4 regions of the Neomoorella glycerini genome follow, and region 2 is predicted to be linked to each of the others. Evidence: riboswitches for the same ligand, from Rfam matches in the RefSeq annotation. Region 2 holds a riboswitch; each other region holds the start of a gene.
What was found. Region 2 has a riboswitch for cyclic di-GMP ahead of MGLY_RS10900 (methyl-accepting chemotaxis protein). Riboswitches for the same ligand answer to the same signal wherever they lie in the genome.
Positions count from the first base shown of each region.

Region 1: linked by a shared signal. The riboswitch ahead of MGLY_RS06905 (HD domain-containing phosphohydrolase) and the one ahead of MGLY_RS10900 (methyl-accepting chemotaxis protein) in region 2 are both predicted to bind cyclic di-GMP.
Region 3: linked by a shared signal. The riboswitch ahead of MGLY_RS03385 (DMSO/selenate family reductase complex A subunit) and the one ahead of MGLY_RS10900 (methyl-accepting chemotaxis protein) in region 2 are both predicted to bind cyclic di-GMP.
Region 4: linked by a shared signal. The riboswitch ahead of MGLY_RS00945 (HD domain-containing protein) and the one ahead of MGLY_RS10900 (methyl-accepting chemotaxis protein) in region 2 are both predicted to bind cyclic di-GMP.

Region 1 covers NZ_CP046244.1:1,371,847-1,376,037, reverse strand. Annotated here, with positions in the region: gene MGLY_RS06910 (ATP-binding protein) at 1-1,033, opposite strand, end outside; gene MGLY_RS06905 (HD domain-containing phosphohydrolase) at 1,074-1,835, opposite strand; cyclic di-GMP riboswitch class I at 1,944-2,031, opposite strand; gene MGLY_RS06900 (ferritin-like domain-containing protein) at 2,551-2,979, opposite strand; gene MGLY_RS06895 (ferredoxin family protein) at 3,071-3,349, opposite strand; gene MGLY_RS06890 (FAD-dependent oxidoreductase) at 3,349-4,191, opposite strand, start outside.
Region 2 covers NZ_CP046244.1:2,192,787-2,196,977, forward strand. Annotated here, with positions in the region: gene MGLY_RS10890 (M1 family aminopeptidase) at 1-515, shown strand, start outside; gene MGLY_RS10895 (polysaccharide deacetylase family protein) at 586-1,641, shown strand; cyclic di-GMP riboswitch class I at 1,736-1,824, shown strand; gene MGLY_RS10900 (methyl-accepting chemotaxis protein) at 1,900-3,690, shown strand; gene MGLY_RS10905 (DUF1540 domain-containing protein) at 3,750-3,911, opposite strand; gene MGLY_RS10910 (chemotaxis protein CheW) at 4,105-4,191, shown strand, end outside.
Region 3 covers NZ_CP046244.1:704,086-708,276, forward strand. Annotated here, with positions in the region: gene MGLY_RS03385 (DMSO/selenate family reductase complex A subunit) at 1-2,383, opposite strand, end outside; cyclic di-GMP riboswitch class I at 2,754-2,840, opposite strand; gene MGLY_RS03390 (YgeY family selenium metabolism-linked hydrolase) at 3,029-4,191, opposite strand, start outside.
Region 4 covers NZ_CP046244.1:187,252-191,442, forward strand. Annotated here, with positions in the region: gene MGLY_RS00925 (PP2C family serine/threonine-protein phosphatase) at 1-17, opposite strand, end outside; gene MGLY_RS00930 (anti-sigma regulatory factor) at 14-487, opposite strand; gene MGLY_RS00935 (STAS domain-containing protein) at 491-883, opposite strand; gene MGLY_RS00940 (STAS domain-containing protein) at 864-1,631, opposite strand; cyclic di-GMP riboswitch class I at 1,909-1,998, shown strand; gene MGLY_RS00945 (HD domain-containing protein) at 2,335-3,177, shown strand; gene MGLY_RS00950 (AbrB/MazE/SpoVT family DNA-binding domain-containing protein) at 3,174-3,371, opposite strand; gene MGLY_RS00955 (Hpt domain-containing protein) at 3,402-4,191, opposite strand, start outside.

The sequences.
Region 1 (4,191 bases), 820 kb from region 2:
CCTCATCCGTCTGCCGGACCACCCATTCACCACCCGTAGCATGTTTTAATGTATTGGTCAAAGCCTCAGTTAAAGATAAGGTCATGCCGTACGCGCGGGCGCTAAAAGCCGCGGGTAGCAAACTGCATAACTTGCTGCGAGCTGAAGCTATGTCAGCAGCCTTGTTAACTACTCCCCTTGCCAGTTCCTTACCCTGGGATAACACAGCTACCATTTCTTCTGAAGTCAAAAGCTGCAGGCGCCCATTGGTGACGGCAGCCACGGCTTCCCGGTAGGCCAGCATCTCCTGGCGGCGCATCTGCCTTTCCTTTTCAATAATTTCGGTAAGATCAAAGGCCAGCAGGCCCCCTGCCCGGGAGTCAAGGGGTATACCGTGCAGGTCAAAAATCCTTTTACCGTCATCACTTACTATCACTTCCCGGCAGTGGGTTCCCCGGTGTATTGCCTGGCGCATTAAATTTTCTATTGCCGGCAGGGGCAGTTCCAGGTCAGCCTGTCCTGTCAGATGGCGAAAACGCCCCTTTTCGTAACGCATTACCTTGCCCAACCGCATGGCATTGAAAATCTCCGAGCTTTCTAACTCGGCAAGTAGTCGTTCTTTAACCAGGTCCTGTAAATGGGCGGGAACTAATTGCGATACTTGCTCAATGAAGTCCCCAGTACTACCCGTCAGTAAACGGTATTCTTCATTACCCAGACGGCTGGCTGTTTCCTCACCCCGGTAAACGGCTATGATATCAAAGAGGTGGATGTTACCCTTGCCCTTGGTCGGTACCCCTGCTACATCCAGGCTAAGATGCTGCTTTAAATAAATCCGGTATTGACCGGGAACGGGAGCTCGTGTTTCCAGGCCCAGTTCCATGGTATTCAATACGAGAATACGGCCAGCATAACGTTTTCCATCGGCGGCAACCAGGCTAATGCCTATGGGCACCGGTGGCTTCCGGCGTAAAGGGCCGGGACTCATGAAATAATCGCAATCGACACAAGAACGATTTGGGGTCTTGCGGGTACACTGGCTACACTCTTGCATACCTGAACCCCCCCTCTACTGCTCTGGCTTTAAACCAGGTTTAAAGCTTCTCTTTCTCCCCTAAAGAGAGGTTTTTCCCCCTTTTCCCTTCCTGTAACTTATAAATACTTACTATCAACTTATCCAACCAGTGACTTTGGGCAATTACTAAAGGATGGGCAAGATCGCCGTAAATCTTAATTAACCTCGCGAGCCATTCTTTTTCTACCTGGATTTGCCTGGCAAGGGGGCGGGGATCCTGGTAGGTTGCCGGTTCGTAGGTGGCCTTTTGACTTAAGACAGTTAATATGTCCGGGTCAAATTGCAATCCTTTCCCGCTATGTATTTCCATCAGAGCTTCACTAACCGCAATCGCCTTACGGTAGGGTCGCGACGCCGTCATGGCATCTAAGGCGTCGGCAATTGTTACTATTCTGGCCAGCAAAGGGATCTGTTCATATTTAAGGCCGGCATAACCGTTTCCATTCCACCATTCATGATGGTAGCGAATAACTGCTACCACCTCATCGTTGCCCCCTCTTTGCTCCACCCAGTCCGCTCCATAGTCGGTATGCTTTTTTATCTGCCCCCATTCCGCCTCTGTCAGTGGCCCCGGTTTCGTCAATATCTCCAAACGTACATGTATTTTTCCGGCATCATGCAAGAGGGCACCCCTCAACACGTCCCGGCAATGACGGGCTTCTATTCCCAGGTCCATGGCTATCCTTAAGGCAAAGTTGGCCACCGCAGCCGAGTGAAAGTACAGTACCGGCCAGTATTCCCGAATCTCCAGTAAAATTTTAGTAACCGTATCCCTTTGCACTAAACCCGCCCCCCAGCCTTCGTTCCATCTAGAAATAATAAAGGCAGCCACGAGCAATTTGCATGGCTGCCCTTTAAAAGTTCAGGTAAAATTAAAAACCGACTTTAAAGTGGCAGCCTGGCAGTCATACCAGCATAGTGGCTACAGACCCATGGCTTTGCGTCCCACCCTTTCGAGTGGTTTGCCCTTAAACACTTTAAGCTATTGGCATAAGAGAAAGATATCTCTTTGGGAACTCTGGGGGGCGGAGTAGAAGGAATGGTGACGGCAGTCCAGCGGCCACTGGACACTTTTTCCCGAAAATTACAAGGAAATTCTGGTTCCCGGAGGCGTTATGAAAGGTAGCACTGGATGGGTTGGGAGGAATGTTATTTGCAGTAATTTTAAGGAGGCTAATAGAGGGGGAGTTTCTTTCCAAATATTTACAATAAAGGCATATAATCCCCCCCCCCCCCATTGGCTATTTTTGTTTTTTATGTTAATTTTTGTTATGCCCTTTGCCAGCACAGGTATTATCCTCCAATCCAGTTGCTATAATATTTTTATATTCGACCTCGCTCAACAAATTCCTTCCCTTTAGGTAAAAGTAATGTCAATTTACCCCTGCTGCGGTTGCCAGAGGCGCGGGTCTTCCAGGGGCCGGACGCTGAGGCTGCGGAGACGTTATCCTCGACAGGGCTACAGGTCGAGTCCTGGGCCGTGGGGTCAAAATATGTTATCTTACCTTCTGGATGCCCAGGGACTTTTCCAGGTCGATAATGTGTCCCTGCTCCACCAGGGCTATTTCCCTGATGACCTGGGCGACGTCATACAATTTCAAGGCTTCCAGTTGCTCAATGCGCTGCAGGTAGCGGTTCAGGGCGTCATACTCGGCCTCCAGGTCCTGGCGCAGCATTTCCACGTTATTGAGGGAAGTCTTGATTTCCTGCACCTGGACCGTGGGGATGCCGCCCAGGTACTGGATCTTGTCACTCAGCTTTACGGCATGGTCGTGCTCATCCTGGGCATGCTGGAGCTCTTCATCGATAATGGCAAAATACTGGGGGCCAGTAAGCATGCTGGCGTGCTGGATGTACTGGATCATGGCGGCGTATTCCCAGGACAGGTCCAGGTTGAGGAGCTTGATTATCTGCTCGATGGTCATAGGGCCACCTCCAGGAGTATGCTTATACTACATAATATTAGTTTTCCTGGTAAGTGTGCCCATACAGATAAAGTAAGTCCAGGTATTGGTTTTAACCATATTTATACAGAATGCCGAAGCCGCCGCGGGGATTGCGCCAGTCGATGTTGTCGTGGGCGCAGCCGTAGCGGCAGGTGCCACATTCCACGCAGCCCTCATAGGCCGTCTCAATCCTTTCTTCCTTTTCGTTCCAGGCATAAACCCGGGCCGGGCAGATAAAGGTGCAGGGTCTGCCGTCACAGTGACGGCAGACCTCCCGGTCCTTGATCCTTAAATGAGGGTGCTTATCCGTCTGGTAACGGTTGAGGAACAGCTTATCTTCCAGGCGCATCAGCCCATCACCCTCCAGAGGTGGTAAAGGTCCCCGGCCAGTTGTATACGGCTGCGTTCGGCCGTAATTTCCCTCCAAATGCGCTTCTGTTTTTCCCGCTTGGGTACATTATCGACGGTTAAGAACTCCCTGGCGGCCCGGGAAAGGAGCTGCGGATACAGGGTAAAGAAGTGGGGATTTTGGTCAAAGAAAAAGGGGGCCCGCTGGTATTTCTGCAAGTCCTGCAAGACAAAGCTCTCCGCCAGCATCTGCCGGTAGGGTGCCAGGTTGGCCTCGCTGTAGTCGCCCTTTTCCCGGGCGGCCAGGATGGTTTTCGCTGCCAGGAGGCCGGAGGTCATGGCGAGATTCGACCCTTCCCGGTGAATCCCGTTGACCAGCATGGCGGCATCTCCGGCTACCAGGACGCCGTTGCCATAGAGTTTAGGAATGGCCCGGTAGCCGCCTTCGGGAATCAGGTGGCCCTGGTATTCCTTGCTCTCACCCCCGGCTAGCAGCCGCCGCACCATGGGGTGACTTTTCAGGTGCTCCAGGAGGTCGTTGGGGTTCAAACGGCGGCGGACCAGGCTCGACAGGAGGACGCCCACGCCCACGGAGAGGGAATCCTTGTTGGTATAGATAAAGGCTGTCCCCATCATGCCTTTAGTAGCGTCGCCAAGGAGTTCAATGGTGCAACCCTGGCCTTCGTCCAGGTTAAAGCGGTCCTCGATCTTTTCCCGGGGCAGGGCAATGATCTCTTTGACGGCCACGGCCAGCTGGTTGGTATTGATGCCGTCCTTTTTCAGGCCGGCCTTCTGGGTTAAAAGGGAATTGGCGCCCTCGGCCAGGATGACTACCTCCGCCCG
Region 2 (4,191 bases):
CTTTTGTGCCCCTGGACAACCTGGCCGGCATGGAATACCCGGGCTTTATTATTTTAAGTAACCGCAAAAGTTATAGCCCTGCTACCGTTGTCCACGAAGTCGCCCACCAGTGGTGGTACAACCTGGTAGGGAACGATAGCCTTCATGCGGCCTGGATTGATGAAGGCCTGGCCGATTACAGTACTCTCCTTTTTTACCGCCGGCGCGACCCGGCCCTCTACCAGGCCAAACTGGCCGAGATCGAGCGCCTGGCGGGCCAGACAGCTCAACCTATTAACTTATCCCTTGAGGAATATGGTAATGAGCAGGCCTACCGCCTGGCCGTCTATAACCGGGCAGCCAGGTTCTGGCTGGAGCTGGAAGCCGCCGCCGGCACGGCCGGGCTGATGCAAGCCCTGGCATATGTCCAGCGTTATTACCGCTATGAAATCGTTCCCCCGCAAGCTATGGTTACTATTCTGACATATTATGGCAGGCTGGCAGCGACCAATTTTACGCCGTATTTACGGAACTAACGGCCCTGAAAAACGTCTAATAATGTAGAAGGGACTTCGTGAGGAAAACGGGCAAGAGGGGCGAACCGGTATGAGCCAGGCAGGTAAATATGTGGTGGGGCACTGGCCCTGGGTGGCCAGGATTGGCAAGCACCCGCGGGCCGCCTGGCCGGAAGCGTTGCTGCGGCTGGGGTACCTGGTGGCTATAGCTGCCTTAATGGTAGTTGTTACCACCATTGGTGGTGCTGGCTGGCAGCAGGCTGGAGTTACCGGACCGGCACTGGCCTCGCCGCCTTTTGCCGGACCTGACCAGCTGGCCGGGGGCAAGCCGGGGTTGTCCATAACCCCGTTTAAACCGGTGCCGCCAGGGGAGCAGGGAGGGGGTTCGCCCGCCCCGGTGGCCGGGGAGCCCCTGCAGGAGCAGCTTTCCCCGCAGGCAGCACCGGTAAAGGACGCGGCGGGGATAACCCCGTCCCGGCCGCCGTCACCTGCAGGGGACCCCGGCTCGGGGGTCCAGCCCCTGCGCCAGGTGCCGGGGGCCGGCCACCGGGTGGCCCTGACCTTTGACGACGGCCCCTTTCCCCGGTGGACTGAACGTTATTTAACCGCCCTGGCAGCCACCAGAACCCCGGCCACCTTCTTTATGGTCGGGCGGCAGGTCGAAGCCCACCCGGAGCTGGTCAGGGCAGCCCTGGACGGCGGCCATGAAGCAGCCAGCCACTCCTGGCGCCATGCCAACCTGGGAAAGGTGACCCAGGCTGAAGCTGAGGCCGATCTCCGGCAGGCGGCTGCCGCCCTGGAGAAAATCAGTGGCCGCCCGGTAAAATATTTCCGCCCCCCTTACGGCGCCATAGGGCCCAATTTGCTGGCGGCAGCAGCCAGGCTGGGTACCCCCATAGTCACCTGGAGTGTAGATCCTAAGGACTGGTCCAATCCTGGTCCCAGGGCCATCGTCCAGGGCGTCATGGCTAACGTCCGGGACGGCAGCATCATCCTCCTCCATGAAGGCCACCCCGGTACCCTGGTGGCCCTGCCGCTTCTGGTTAAAGAGTTGCGGGATAAAGGCTATGAACTGGTAACCGTCTCAGAACTGATAGCTCAAGGGGAAAAACACGATAATAGCGCCCCGGCCGCAAAAACCAAATAAAAAACTGCCAATCTCCTGCCTTCAACTTCTTAAATGGTATATCTTGCATAATAGCGACCTCCTGCGGTATAATTAAGGCGAAAATAGCAAAATTTCCCCGAAAAGGCAAACCTGCCGAAAGGCAGGGGCGCAAAGCTACAGGGTCTAAAGCCCGGTTGCGGGCCAGGACAGCCAGTTGCCGCGGGTGGGACGGGGCTACCCAGGGGTAGCCTTTTTTATTTATTTATTAAACCAAACCGGAGGAGGGGGTTTCCTTTTATGCGCTTGCACTTATTCAAGAAAAAAGGCCGGGCAGGGCAACCGGCAGATCAAGAGCCGGCCAGAGTGCCCCGCCCGGGGAAGGCCCGGGCAGGTTTTTTCAGCCGCTGGCGGCTGGGGACTAAATTAACAGCCGGCTTTATCCTTATCATCGCCATATTTGTCGCCGTGGTAGTTTATGTCAATTTTGAACTCCAGCAGGTAGACCGGCTTTCCCTGGAAGTAACCCTTGCCCATGAGCAGAACATGCTCTTTACCGAGATGACCAATGCCGTCTGGGATGCCTACCGCCGGGCCACCGATTACATAATCAACGGTTCCCAGACCCATGCCCTGGGCTTTGACGATGCCCTGAAGCGTTTCCATGATGCCCGGACCCGGCTGGAAGAACAAGAGCTCGACAGCCAGGTGGCCGGGTATCTCGCGGCCATGACCCAGGCTGCCAAGAGTTTTACTGATACCTTCAAGAACAGCATCGTAAACACCAGCCGGGAAGACCGCATGGCGGCCCTGCCCATTTTGAGCTTCCAGATGGGGGCTTCCCTGGATAATATCAACAATATCGGCAACCACATGGCCAAAGGAATGACCGAGAAGAACGCCCTTGCCGAAACCCAGTTGACGGCCGCCATCAAGCGGGTCCAGGCAATGCTGGTAACCGGCTTGCTCCTGGCCCTGCTCCTGGGCCTGCTGGTAGCGTGGTTTATCAGCCGGATGGTCGGCAGGTCCCTGGGTCAGGTGGCGGCCTACGCTACCCGGATCGCCGGCGGTGATCTCACCACCGAACCCCTTCATGTTATCACCAAAGATGAAGTTGGCAAGCTGGCCGCCGCGTTCAACACCATGGGAGAAAACCTGCGCCAGGTTATCGGCCAGGTGCGGGATATGACTAACCAGGTAGCCTCGGCCAGCCAGGACCTGGCCCGCATGTCCCAGGAACTGGGGGATGCCGCCCGCCAGGTGGCCGCCACCACCCAGGAAATGGCCAGAGGCGCCGAAGACCAGGCCCAGCAGGTCAGCGAGACGGCGGCAGCGACTGACGCCCAGGTGGCCAGGGTGGAAGAAGTCCACCGCAACACCGAGGATATGGCGGCCGCCTCCGACCAGGCTGCGGCTAAAGCCGCTGAAGGTGCCCGGGCGGTGGCCGAAGCTACCCGCCAGATGGAGGCCATCTCCAAGCGCATGGACAGCCTGGCCCAGGCGGTGGGCGAGCTGGGAGCCCGTTCCCAGCAGATTGGCCAGATTGTAGGCGTGATCTCCGGCATTGCCGAGCAGACCAATCTCCTGGCCCTGAATGCGGCCATTGAAGCGGCCCGGGCCGGGGAACAGGGACGCGGCTTTGCCGTCGTGGCCGACGAGGTGCGGAAACTGGCCGAGCAGTCGGCCGAAGCCACCAAGCAGATTGTCGGCCTGGTGCAGGAGATCCAGCGGGAGACCGAGCGCGTGGTCAACAGCATGGCCGAAGGTTCCCGGGATGTCCGCCAGGGTACGGAAGTGGTTACCCGCACGGGCATGGCCTTTGCCGCCATTGACCAGTCCATCCAGACCCTGGTCGGCAAGATCAAGAATGTGGCCGGCAAGGCGGAAGAGATGTATGAGGGTTCCCGCCAGGTCAAAGGCCGGGTCGAAAGTATAGCTGCCGGTATTGAAGAGATGGCTGCCAGCACCCAGCAGGTTTCCGCCTCCACGGAAGAGCAGACGGCAGCAGTAGACCAGATCAACCAGGCGGCCCAGCAGCTGGCGGCAGCCGCCGGCAACCTCGAAAGGGCTGTGGCCCGTTTCAAGCTATAATAGTTAAGCGGGGCCGTTCCAACCTGCCGGTTTACCAACTTCCACTTCTAACTTCCAATCTATGCCCGGGCCTGGAAGGTTTCGCACTCGGTATCGCGGTCGTTGTGGGCGCTGGAGTTATTCGGCGCCCCCTGGACGGCTACGGTAATACTGTCGGCGTGGCAAGCGCCATCCTGCCAGTAGATGCAGTTGGCCACCCGGCACTTGACTTCAGGAGTCATATTATATTCCCTACCCCTTCATCAATTCATAACCAGGAGGGCCGGAAACGGCCTGAACGCCAGGTCGCAAAGGCCAGGTTTATTCCCGGTAACTTTAGCCTGGCCAACGGAGGATAAAAATATGCCTGCCCCCAGAGGAATTTGCCTTGCAATGCAGAATTTACCTGTGAGTTAATAGAAGGGTGGGATATTAATGGCCACGGAAACAGCAGCGGAAATTCAGCTGGTAGTCTTCCAGCTGGCCGGTGAAACTTACGGCGTTGATATTAACCACGTTCAG
Region 3 (4,191 bases), 1.5 Mb from region 2:
GGTGTGATGTGAGGGTATTGATACATCCTCTGCGGTCTGTTCCCCGGACATCAGGCATAAACCAGGCACCCTGGGGAATATCTACCACCCCGGGCATAATCCGCGGTGTTACCCGGCAGGGCATGATGATTTCGCCCCGGTCGTTAAAAATGCGTACCATGTCACCATCTTTGATACCCCTTGCGCCGGCATCCAGCGGGTTTAAAAAGGCCACCTGGGGTGCTGCTTCCTCCAGCCAGGAGATGTTATCAAAGGTAGAATGAACGCGGTGTTTATAATGGTGACCGATGGCCTGCAATGGATATTTTTGCCCTTCCTGGCTCCAGGGGCTTTCCCATTCCTCAATATATTTGGGAACAGCCGGGATCTCTTTGGGGTTACCTTTATCATACATCCGCGGGTCGAAAATCTGGATCTTGCCTGAGGGCGTATCCAGGGGATGATGTTCCGGGTCACGATAAAAATCTATAAACCCTATTCCAGTTCCTTCCTTATCTGGGGAGAGTTTATAAATCCCCATCTTCTTAAATGCCTCGTAATCAGGAAAATCCGGTAATTTTTGCCGTGCGGTGTTTACCATTTCCCGCAACCAATCTTCTTCACTTTTGCCCTCCGTAAATTCCTTTTCCAGGCCCAGGCGACGAGCTAGCTCAGTACAGATATCCAGCATATTACGACATTCATACGGAGGTTCAATGACTTTATTCATAAAGATAGCGTAACCGATTCCGGCAATATGGGCCCACGTTGAGGTAGCGATGTCATTACGTTCAAAATGATGGGTATCTGGTAATAAAATATCGGCATATCTGGCACTGGGAGTCATAAAAAGATCATGGACCACAATAAATTCTACTTTATTCGGATCGCGAAGAATTTCATGGGTTCGTTTTGTATTAGCGTGCTGGTTAATAAGGGCATTACCAGCATAGTTCCAAATAAATTTAATATTACTGGATAAGCGTTCGACCCCCACTACCCCATCCTGGGGTCCCATTTCCGTACCCCGGATTATTGCATCAGTGAAAGTGAAGAAGGAGATCGTTGCTTTTACCGGATTGTTGCCTGTGGGGTAAACACCCATGGGCATTGGGGGGCTTATCATATCGAGTCCCGGGCCACTGCCTGGTTTACCGCCGTTACCGGTCATGGCGGCCAGCACCGGAATTCCCCTTACAATCTGTTCGCCATAAGCCCTTCTTTGCATACCCCAGCCCTGCAATATCGTCATTGGTTTTATCCTGGCCATTTCCCGTGCCAGTTGGCGGATACGGTTAGCCGGAATACGCGTGATCGGTTCAGCCCATTCCGGTGTTTTGGGCTGACCGTCCTGTTTCCCCAGAATATAGTTCTTATAACACTCCTGCGGTGGATAACCCGGCGGCATATGCTCTTCATCAAAGCCGACTGTATAACGGTTGAGAAATTCCTGGTCGTAAAGTCCCTCTTCTATCAGAACGTAAGCAATTGCCGAGACTAAGGCCATGTCCGTACCCGGTCGTATGGGAATCCATTCATCGGCCAAACTGCCCACGGTATCGCTGTAGCGCGGATCGATTACAATAATTTTAGCGCCTGCCTTTTTGGCCTGCTGTAAATACCAGGCGCCCCCGGCACCAGCCAGTTTCGTTTCGACAGGATTATGCCCCCAGAGTACAATTAAACGGGCATGACGCAGGTCTTTAGGGCTATTGCCTCCCAGGGCACCAAACATCATAGGGACGACATAATAATACTGGGCGGCACTATAGTTACCATAGTAATTCAAATAGCCGCCAAACAGGTTTAAGAGGCGCTGCAATGGTCCTCCGCAGGTGGGAAATTCAGCATAACAGTTATAGAGGGTGGCGCCAATAGTACCGGAGGCATAGACATAGTAAAATGCTTCATTGCCATAGCGCGCTTTTATTTCTTTCATTTTCTGGGCAATGGTATCCAGGGCTTCGTCCCAGGAAATCCTTACAAATTTGCCCTCACCCCGTTCGCCCACCCGTTTCATAGGGTATTTAAGACGGTCAGGATGATAAAGGCGTTTTAACTGGGACCTGCCCCTCTGGCACGCTCGCACCTGGGGTACTTCAAAGGTATCCGGCCCCTGATCATCAGTGCTTAAGCGTACAATTACCCCATCTTTAACATGGGCTTTGAGTAAACAGCGTCCACCGCAATTGTGAATACAGCTGGTTGGTACGATAAGTTCTTTTTCCCCTGAGGTCCTGGCTAAATTCGTGGCTGTTTTGCTATTGGCTCCTCCAGTAAGGTTACAGCCTGTCAAAGCTATGCTTCCGCCTGCGATTGCGCTCCACTTAAGAAAAGAACGCCGGCTTATTACTGGATTCAGTTTCCCATTCCCATGAAGTCTTCCTTTTTCTGCAGCGCACATGGCATTTAACCCCCACTTTTTTGTATATGATAATTTAATAATTAGGTAGTGTACTAACATTCACATTTACACACATGTTTAATTCCATAAAGAGCATCTTTTTACCTTTATATTAACCATCAAATCTACCCCTCCCCTTTTGTTAACTAATACACAAACGAATGGTACCTAACCCTGAATAATGGACAGTGTTAACATTCATATTGCTTGCCTGTTATTTTCAACAGGCGTGGTTTTTTCCCTTTGGACGCTTCATTAAAAATAACCCCTACATTTTTGTATATGGTGACAAAGGAATCTGGCGCCTTAACTCTACTGTTAACCATTTGTGGACACCCTTTTGGGGTCGTTAACCACTCCCAGAAGGTCCACCGGTAACCTAGCAATCATAGCTTATACAAGCCTTAGACCCATGGCTTTGCGCCCCTGCCTTTCGACAGGTTTGCCTTGAACATAGGATACTAAGGGAAAGTGAGTTTACCGTTGGTTTAGGGGAATTATGGAAAAGAAGAGTGTTTTTTTCCGCGGGCGAGGCATACTTTTGACGTTTGTAAACCCTCTCATTTGGCCAGCCCTTCTCCAAAGGATTAGCTTTTGTTCAGCCGGCCAGCAAGCGGCTTAAGGGATTTGAGTCTCCTTTTTCAACTACAGGCCGCTGATGCTCAAAGTTCCAGCCAGGCTGTAGTAGCCTTTGGCCGCAGCCAATAGTTCATCCACCTCAATATACTCATCGGTAACATGGGCCTGGCTTTCCCGGCCGGGCCCGAACCCGACGGTGGGTATCTCCAACTTCCCGGCCGACCCGCTGCCGTTAGTGCAGAACCAGTAGGTTGCAAGGGAGGGCTGCAGGCCTGCCTTGACGAGGGCTTCCCGGGCTGCGGCCACCAGGGGGTGCCCCTTATCTATACACCAGGCCGGGGCAAATTTTAGGCCCTTTAAGGCCCGGCCGGTGTAAGTAGTAATATCCAGGGGGGCTATCATAGCCTCGGCCTCAAGTTCCGGATCCTTAAGCCGGCCTGCTACAATTATGGATTGAAGCGGCATCAGGACCTGGTCCGGTTCTTCCCCTGCCAGCAGGCGCCTGTCGAAGGTGGCGCGACAGCGCTGAGGCACCACTGAAGCCCCCGGGTAGGGCGACGAGATGATGTCCGTCAGTTCCATTATGGCCGGGCCCAGAAGGGGATCGATGGGAAGCTCCAGATGGCGGACGGCCTCTACCAGGGGCAGCATTTTATATACGGCATTTACACCTACCCCCGGGTTGGCAGAGTGGGCCGGCCGGCCCCGGGTTTCGAGAACGATTTCCGCCCTGCCGCGCTGGCCAAAGTTAAGGTTTAGGCCGGTGGCTTCGCCGATAACCACTGCAGCCGGGCGTATTTTTTTTAAAATATGGCTCAAAGCAACTCCTTCAGCCACTTCTTCCACCACAGTACCGGTTACGTAGAGATCCCCGCCCCTATTTACGCCATCCTGGGCCAGGAAACCTATGGCACACACCATGGCGGCTAAGGCTCCCTTCATGTCGGCAGCTCCCCGGCCGTAGATTCTGCCGTCAACCAGTCGGCCCTGGAAGGGTGGGTGTTGCCAGGTCCCGGGTTCGGTTACATCCACCGTGTCCAGGTGGCCATCGAAGAGGATGGCAGGGCCCTGCCCCCGGCCTGCCACGCGACCTATCACATTGCCCAGCTCATCGATCCAGGTCTCGGTATAGCCTAAAGAAACCATCTCCTGCTGAACCAGGGAAGCAACATCCTTTTCCTTTCCGGTCACACTGGGGGTCTGAATCAAGCGGCGACAAAAGTCGATAA
Region 4 (4,191 bases), 1.5 Mb from region 2:
CGGGATAACAGGGTCAAAATTTACGCCTCCTCTTGCCGGCAATGACTACCGTCCCCTTGCCCACTTCTGAATATATGGCAAAAGAATCCATGAGGCGTTTTACCCCCGAAAGGCCTATACCCAGGCTGCGTTCATATGTAGTGTAGCCTTTAGTCATGACCAGCTCAATTTCTGCAATACCCGGTCCACGGTCGGAGGCTATTACTTCTAAATACGGTCCCTCCCTTTCATTCAGCAGTTTTTTGATCATAATCCGGCCCTGCCCGGCATAGCGGTAGATATTGCGCGCCAGTTCGGAAACGGCCGTGGCTATCTTTGTAATATCGGCCAGGGAAAACCCGGCCTCCTGGGCCAGCTGTTTGGCCATTTGCCGGGCTACGGCAATATCTTCCTCCCTGGCGATACGGATAAACACGTCATACTCTTCCGCCGGGCTGTTAAAGACCCTGTCGATATCAACATTTTCATGCTCATTTTTGTAAAGCACTGCTTACCCAACTCCTGACTGGCTGCCCGCTACAAGCAGGGCGTGCTCCAGGTCCCGGGCAACGATAATATCCTGTAACATTACCCCCATCTGGGCCAGGGTTAAAGCCACTGGAGGTTGAATACCGCATAGTACCGTGCGGCATCCCATTAAACGCGCCATGGCCGCCGTCTCGGAAATTGTGTATGAAATGTAGCTATCTATCACATCAACCATGCGTACATCTATAATAACTGCCTGGGCCCTGGTGTTTTCTAATTCTTCCAATATTTGTTGCTGAAGCAGGCCCACCGTCCTGTCGTCCAGGTCAATCTGGATCGGTACCAGTAAAAACTCCCCCAGGGAGATGACCGGTACGACTCTGGAACTCCTGGCGTTAGATATCAATTTCTTCATCGCCTTCACTCTCTTTGTTACCAGTTATTACCCGGGCCAGCTGCCTGCGCCTTTTCTTTTCATCCGCTATGATGGCAATCCCTTTCCTGAGGGCGTCTTCCAGATCGCGGGCAATAGTCACCATGCGAAAGTCTACCCCCAGTTTCACCAGGGTATGGGCTACTTCCGGTTTGATGCCTGTTAAGATAACCTCGGCCCCCAAAAATCTGATGGCATTGAACATTTCTATTAAAAAGCCGCCCACGACCGTATCAATCATGGGAACTCCCGTCACATCGACCAGCACCACTTTAGTTCTGGTAACACTCACTCGATCCAATAGCCTCTCGGCAATACTTTGCGCCCACTGGCTGTCCAGGTTGCCGATCAAGGCCACCAGCAACATATCTGTCCAGATGCGGATTATAGGGGTGGCCAGTTCGGGCAGCATCTGGCGAAGATTGTTGATAGTCTGTTCGTTTTCTTTACGGATCTCCCCGCACACCTGGACAGCAGTAGAGAGCAGTTCGGCAACAGGCAGCGCGGGATTTCGGTCGGCTACAGCTCTCAGCTTTTCTGTAAAGGACTGCTCACCGATCTCCGCAAATAGTAATCCCAGGGTCTCCTTGAGCTGTTCCAGCTGCTTTTTATCTCTATTAACCGCGAGGGCTGTCGACAAAAAATTATGCCACAGCCTTTGCGTCCTGCTCCCGGCCGCCAGCTCCTGTACCAATTCTTCCAGCTTATCCCTGGTTACGTTTAACTCCATAAATATTTCCTCCCCAACTACTTAATAACAATGTCCCTACACAGAGGTTCTAACTTAAACTTAAATTTATTCAATGCCCATTACCATTTTCCTGCCGGCGCTGATAAATCCATTATATTTGGTACCGTCAATAAATTTGCACAGGCCTATCCCGGCTTGCCATTATAAAGCCAGGGTATCCCGCTTTAGACTTGTTTAGACTTGTCTAGACCTCACTTGACAAAGGGATCTGGTAAAGCTAATATGAAAGTGCAACAATTAAAAAACAAGTTTTCTCTACCGCCAAGGGCAAACCCGCTCGAAAGACGGGGACGCAAAGCCACGGGCCTGGGTCTCATCTTTGAGATATGGCAGCCGGGCTGCCGGTAGGAAGCCGCTGGGTAGTACCAGGCGCAGTCAAAAGGAAGGCGGTAGCCTGGTTTTTTATTTAAGTACGGAGAAGGCCGGCGGCAGCCGGGTACGGGTTCCCTGGCAGCCCGGGGGAGGGAGTTAAAAAGGACCAGAGCGGGAGCCGAGTTGCCGAAAGGAGTTTTCTGTTGAAGGGCTCCTGGCCAGGGCCCTGGAAAGCCACGCCAGGGAACAGGAAATGCGCCTGGTGCTTGAGGAGTTGATTAATGTAGTAATTGCGGAGGCACCGGTGGGGCTGGCCTTTTTAAACCCCAAAGGCGAGATCTAGCATCTCAATTCCCTGGCGGCCCGGCTAATGAAAGACGCATCTTTAAACTGCGGCGAGTTAATGAGCATGGCCAATAATAGTGAAACGAAAACTGTCAGGGCCAACAACCGCAGTTATAAATTGTGGGTGGTCAAATCCGGCAAGGAAAAGGCGCCCGGGTACCTGGCGATTTTTGTCGATGTAACAACAGAGCAGCAGCTCGTGGAAAAGGTCAAATATGCCCAGCAGGAGGCCGAGCTGGCGCTGGCCACGCTGCTGCCTGACCAGCGGGTGGAGGTCAGGTTGCGGGCCATTGTGGAATACATGGATGAATATGACGCCTTAAGCGGGAAGATAAAAGTCACCGGCGTGATCCGGGAAGGCGTGTACCGGCATGTAATAAATATCCTGCGCCTGATAGCCGAACTCTCCAAGCAGGGCCTCACCGAGCTGCCGGGGGTAGATAAAGATATCCTGGTGCAGGCAGCGATATTCCACGACTTGGCCAAGGTGCAGCCCTACCTGCAACCGGGGGATGTGGTGGACCCGCGGGAAGCTTTTGAGCCCGGCTACCTGCACGCCTTTCGCAGCGCTTCCCTGGCCAGGGGGATCTACAACATAGATGAGAGGACCGTCAATCTTATAAAATATCACCACCACGAAGAAAATGACCTGCCGGAAGATTATCCCCTCTACCTGTTGCCCATGTACCGCCTCTTCCGGCTGCTGGACGGTTTATCGGCAGGTATCACCAGGAGGGGATCCAGGGTAAAATTAACGACAAATGGAACACTCATTAACGTGAGGGAAGAAAGCTCCTTCCCCCTTTATAACCGGCATTTAGAGCTGGACCTATACTCCGGCAGGACGAGCATCAGACCGCTACTTTAAATTTTTATAAAACAATCCTTACCCTTCCCTTGCCGGAGCTGTCCCGGAAAAATTTCCTTTTTTATTTGCACCTCATCGCCTACCAGGGTAATTGCTAAATAATCACCCGGCCGCCAGTCCAGTAATTTCCTTATTCTTGCCGGCAATCTAACCCGGCCTTTGTCGTCCAGGCAAACAGTTGGCAGGGATGACATTAAAACTTTACCTCCTCAATCTCTTCCCGGCTAAACATGCCACAGAGCCAGCTTGCGGAGGACCCGGCGCGCAACCGGGTCCCGGGCCCAGAGGAACCACCCGGCGGTTAAAGCTGCAGCCATGGCTTCAAGCGCTTCCAGATCAAGGTGCAATTTGTCCCCTGTAAACTCAAGGGCTACCTTTTTCCCCCGGGAAGCCAGTTCCCGGGCCCTGGCTATCTTCGCCGGCCAGCCAGTACCGTCTATTTCTATCACGTGCCGGACATCGACCGTTACTATATCCGGGTAACCTTCAATACATTCGTACAATTCACGTTCCCCTGCCTCGCTATCTATAACCGCCACCATGGTATCCGGTACTATTCTTTCACTTATGAGTTCTTCCGGACTGGGAATAGCATACTTGAGCTCTCCCATCTCCTCCAATCTCTTGAGGATGACAAAACTCCTGGCTCCCCGCATCTCGGAGGTGCGGTCAAGCACTACATCGACCAGGAACCTGCCGGTGCTCCTGCCTGCCTCACCTTGTACCAGCTCCAGCTCTGCGGCCAGCTGCTCATTATGGCAAAGTGGAGTGGCGTCCCCGCCTTCAGCGACTGCGAATATGAGGGAGCGCAGGACGTCGCTCGACTGCAGCAGCAGCCGGCAGGTATTCTCGCTTATTACCGCTTTGCCCTGCCTGATCTTATCCAGCAGGTTCTCCATTTTGTGGGCAAAGTCGGCGATATCTTTTAATCCCATGCAGGCTGCTGAACCTTTGAGAGTATGGACGATCCGGAAAATGGCATCCAGGGTTATGCTTTTCCCTGCATCGAGTTCC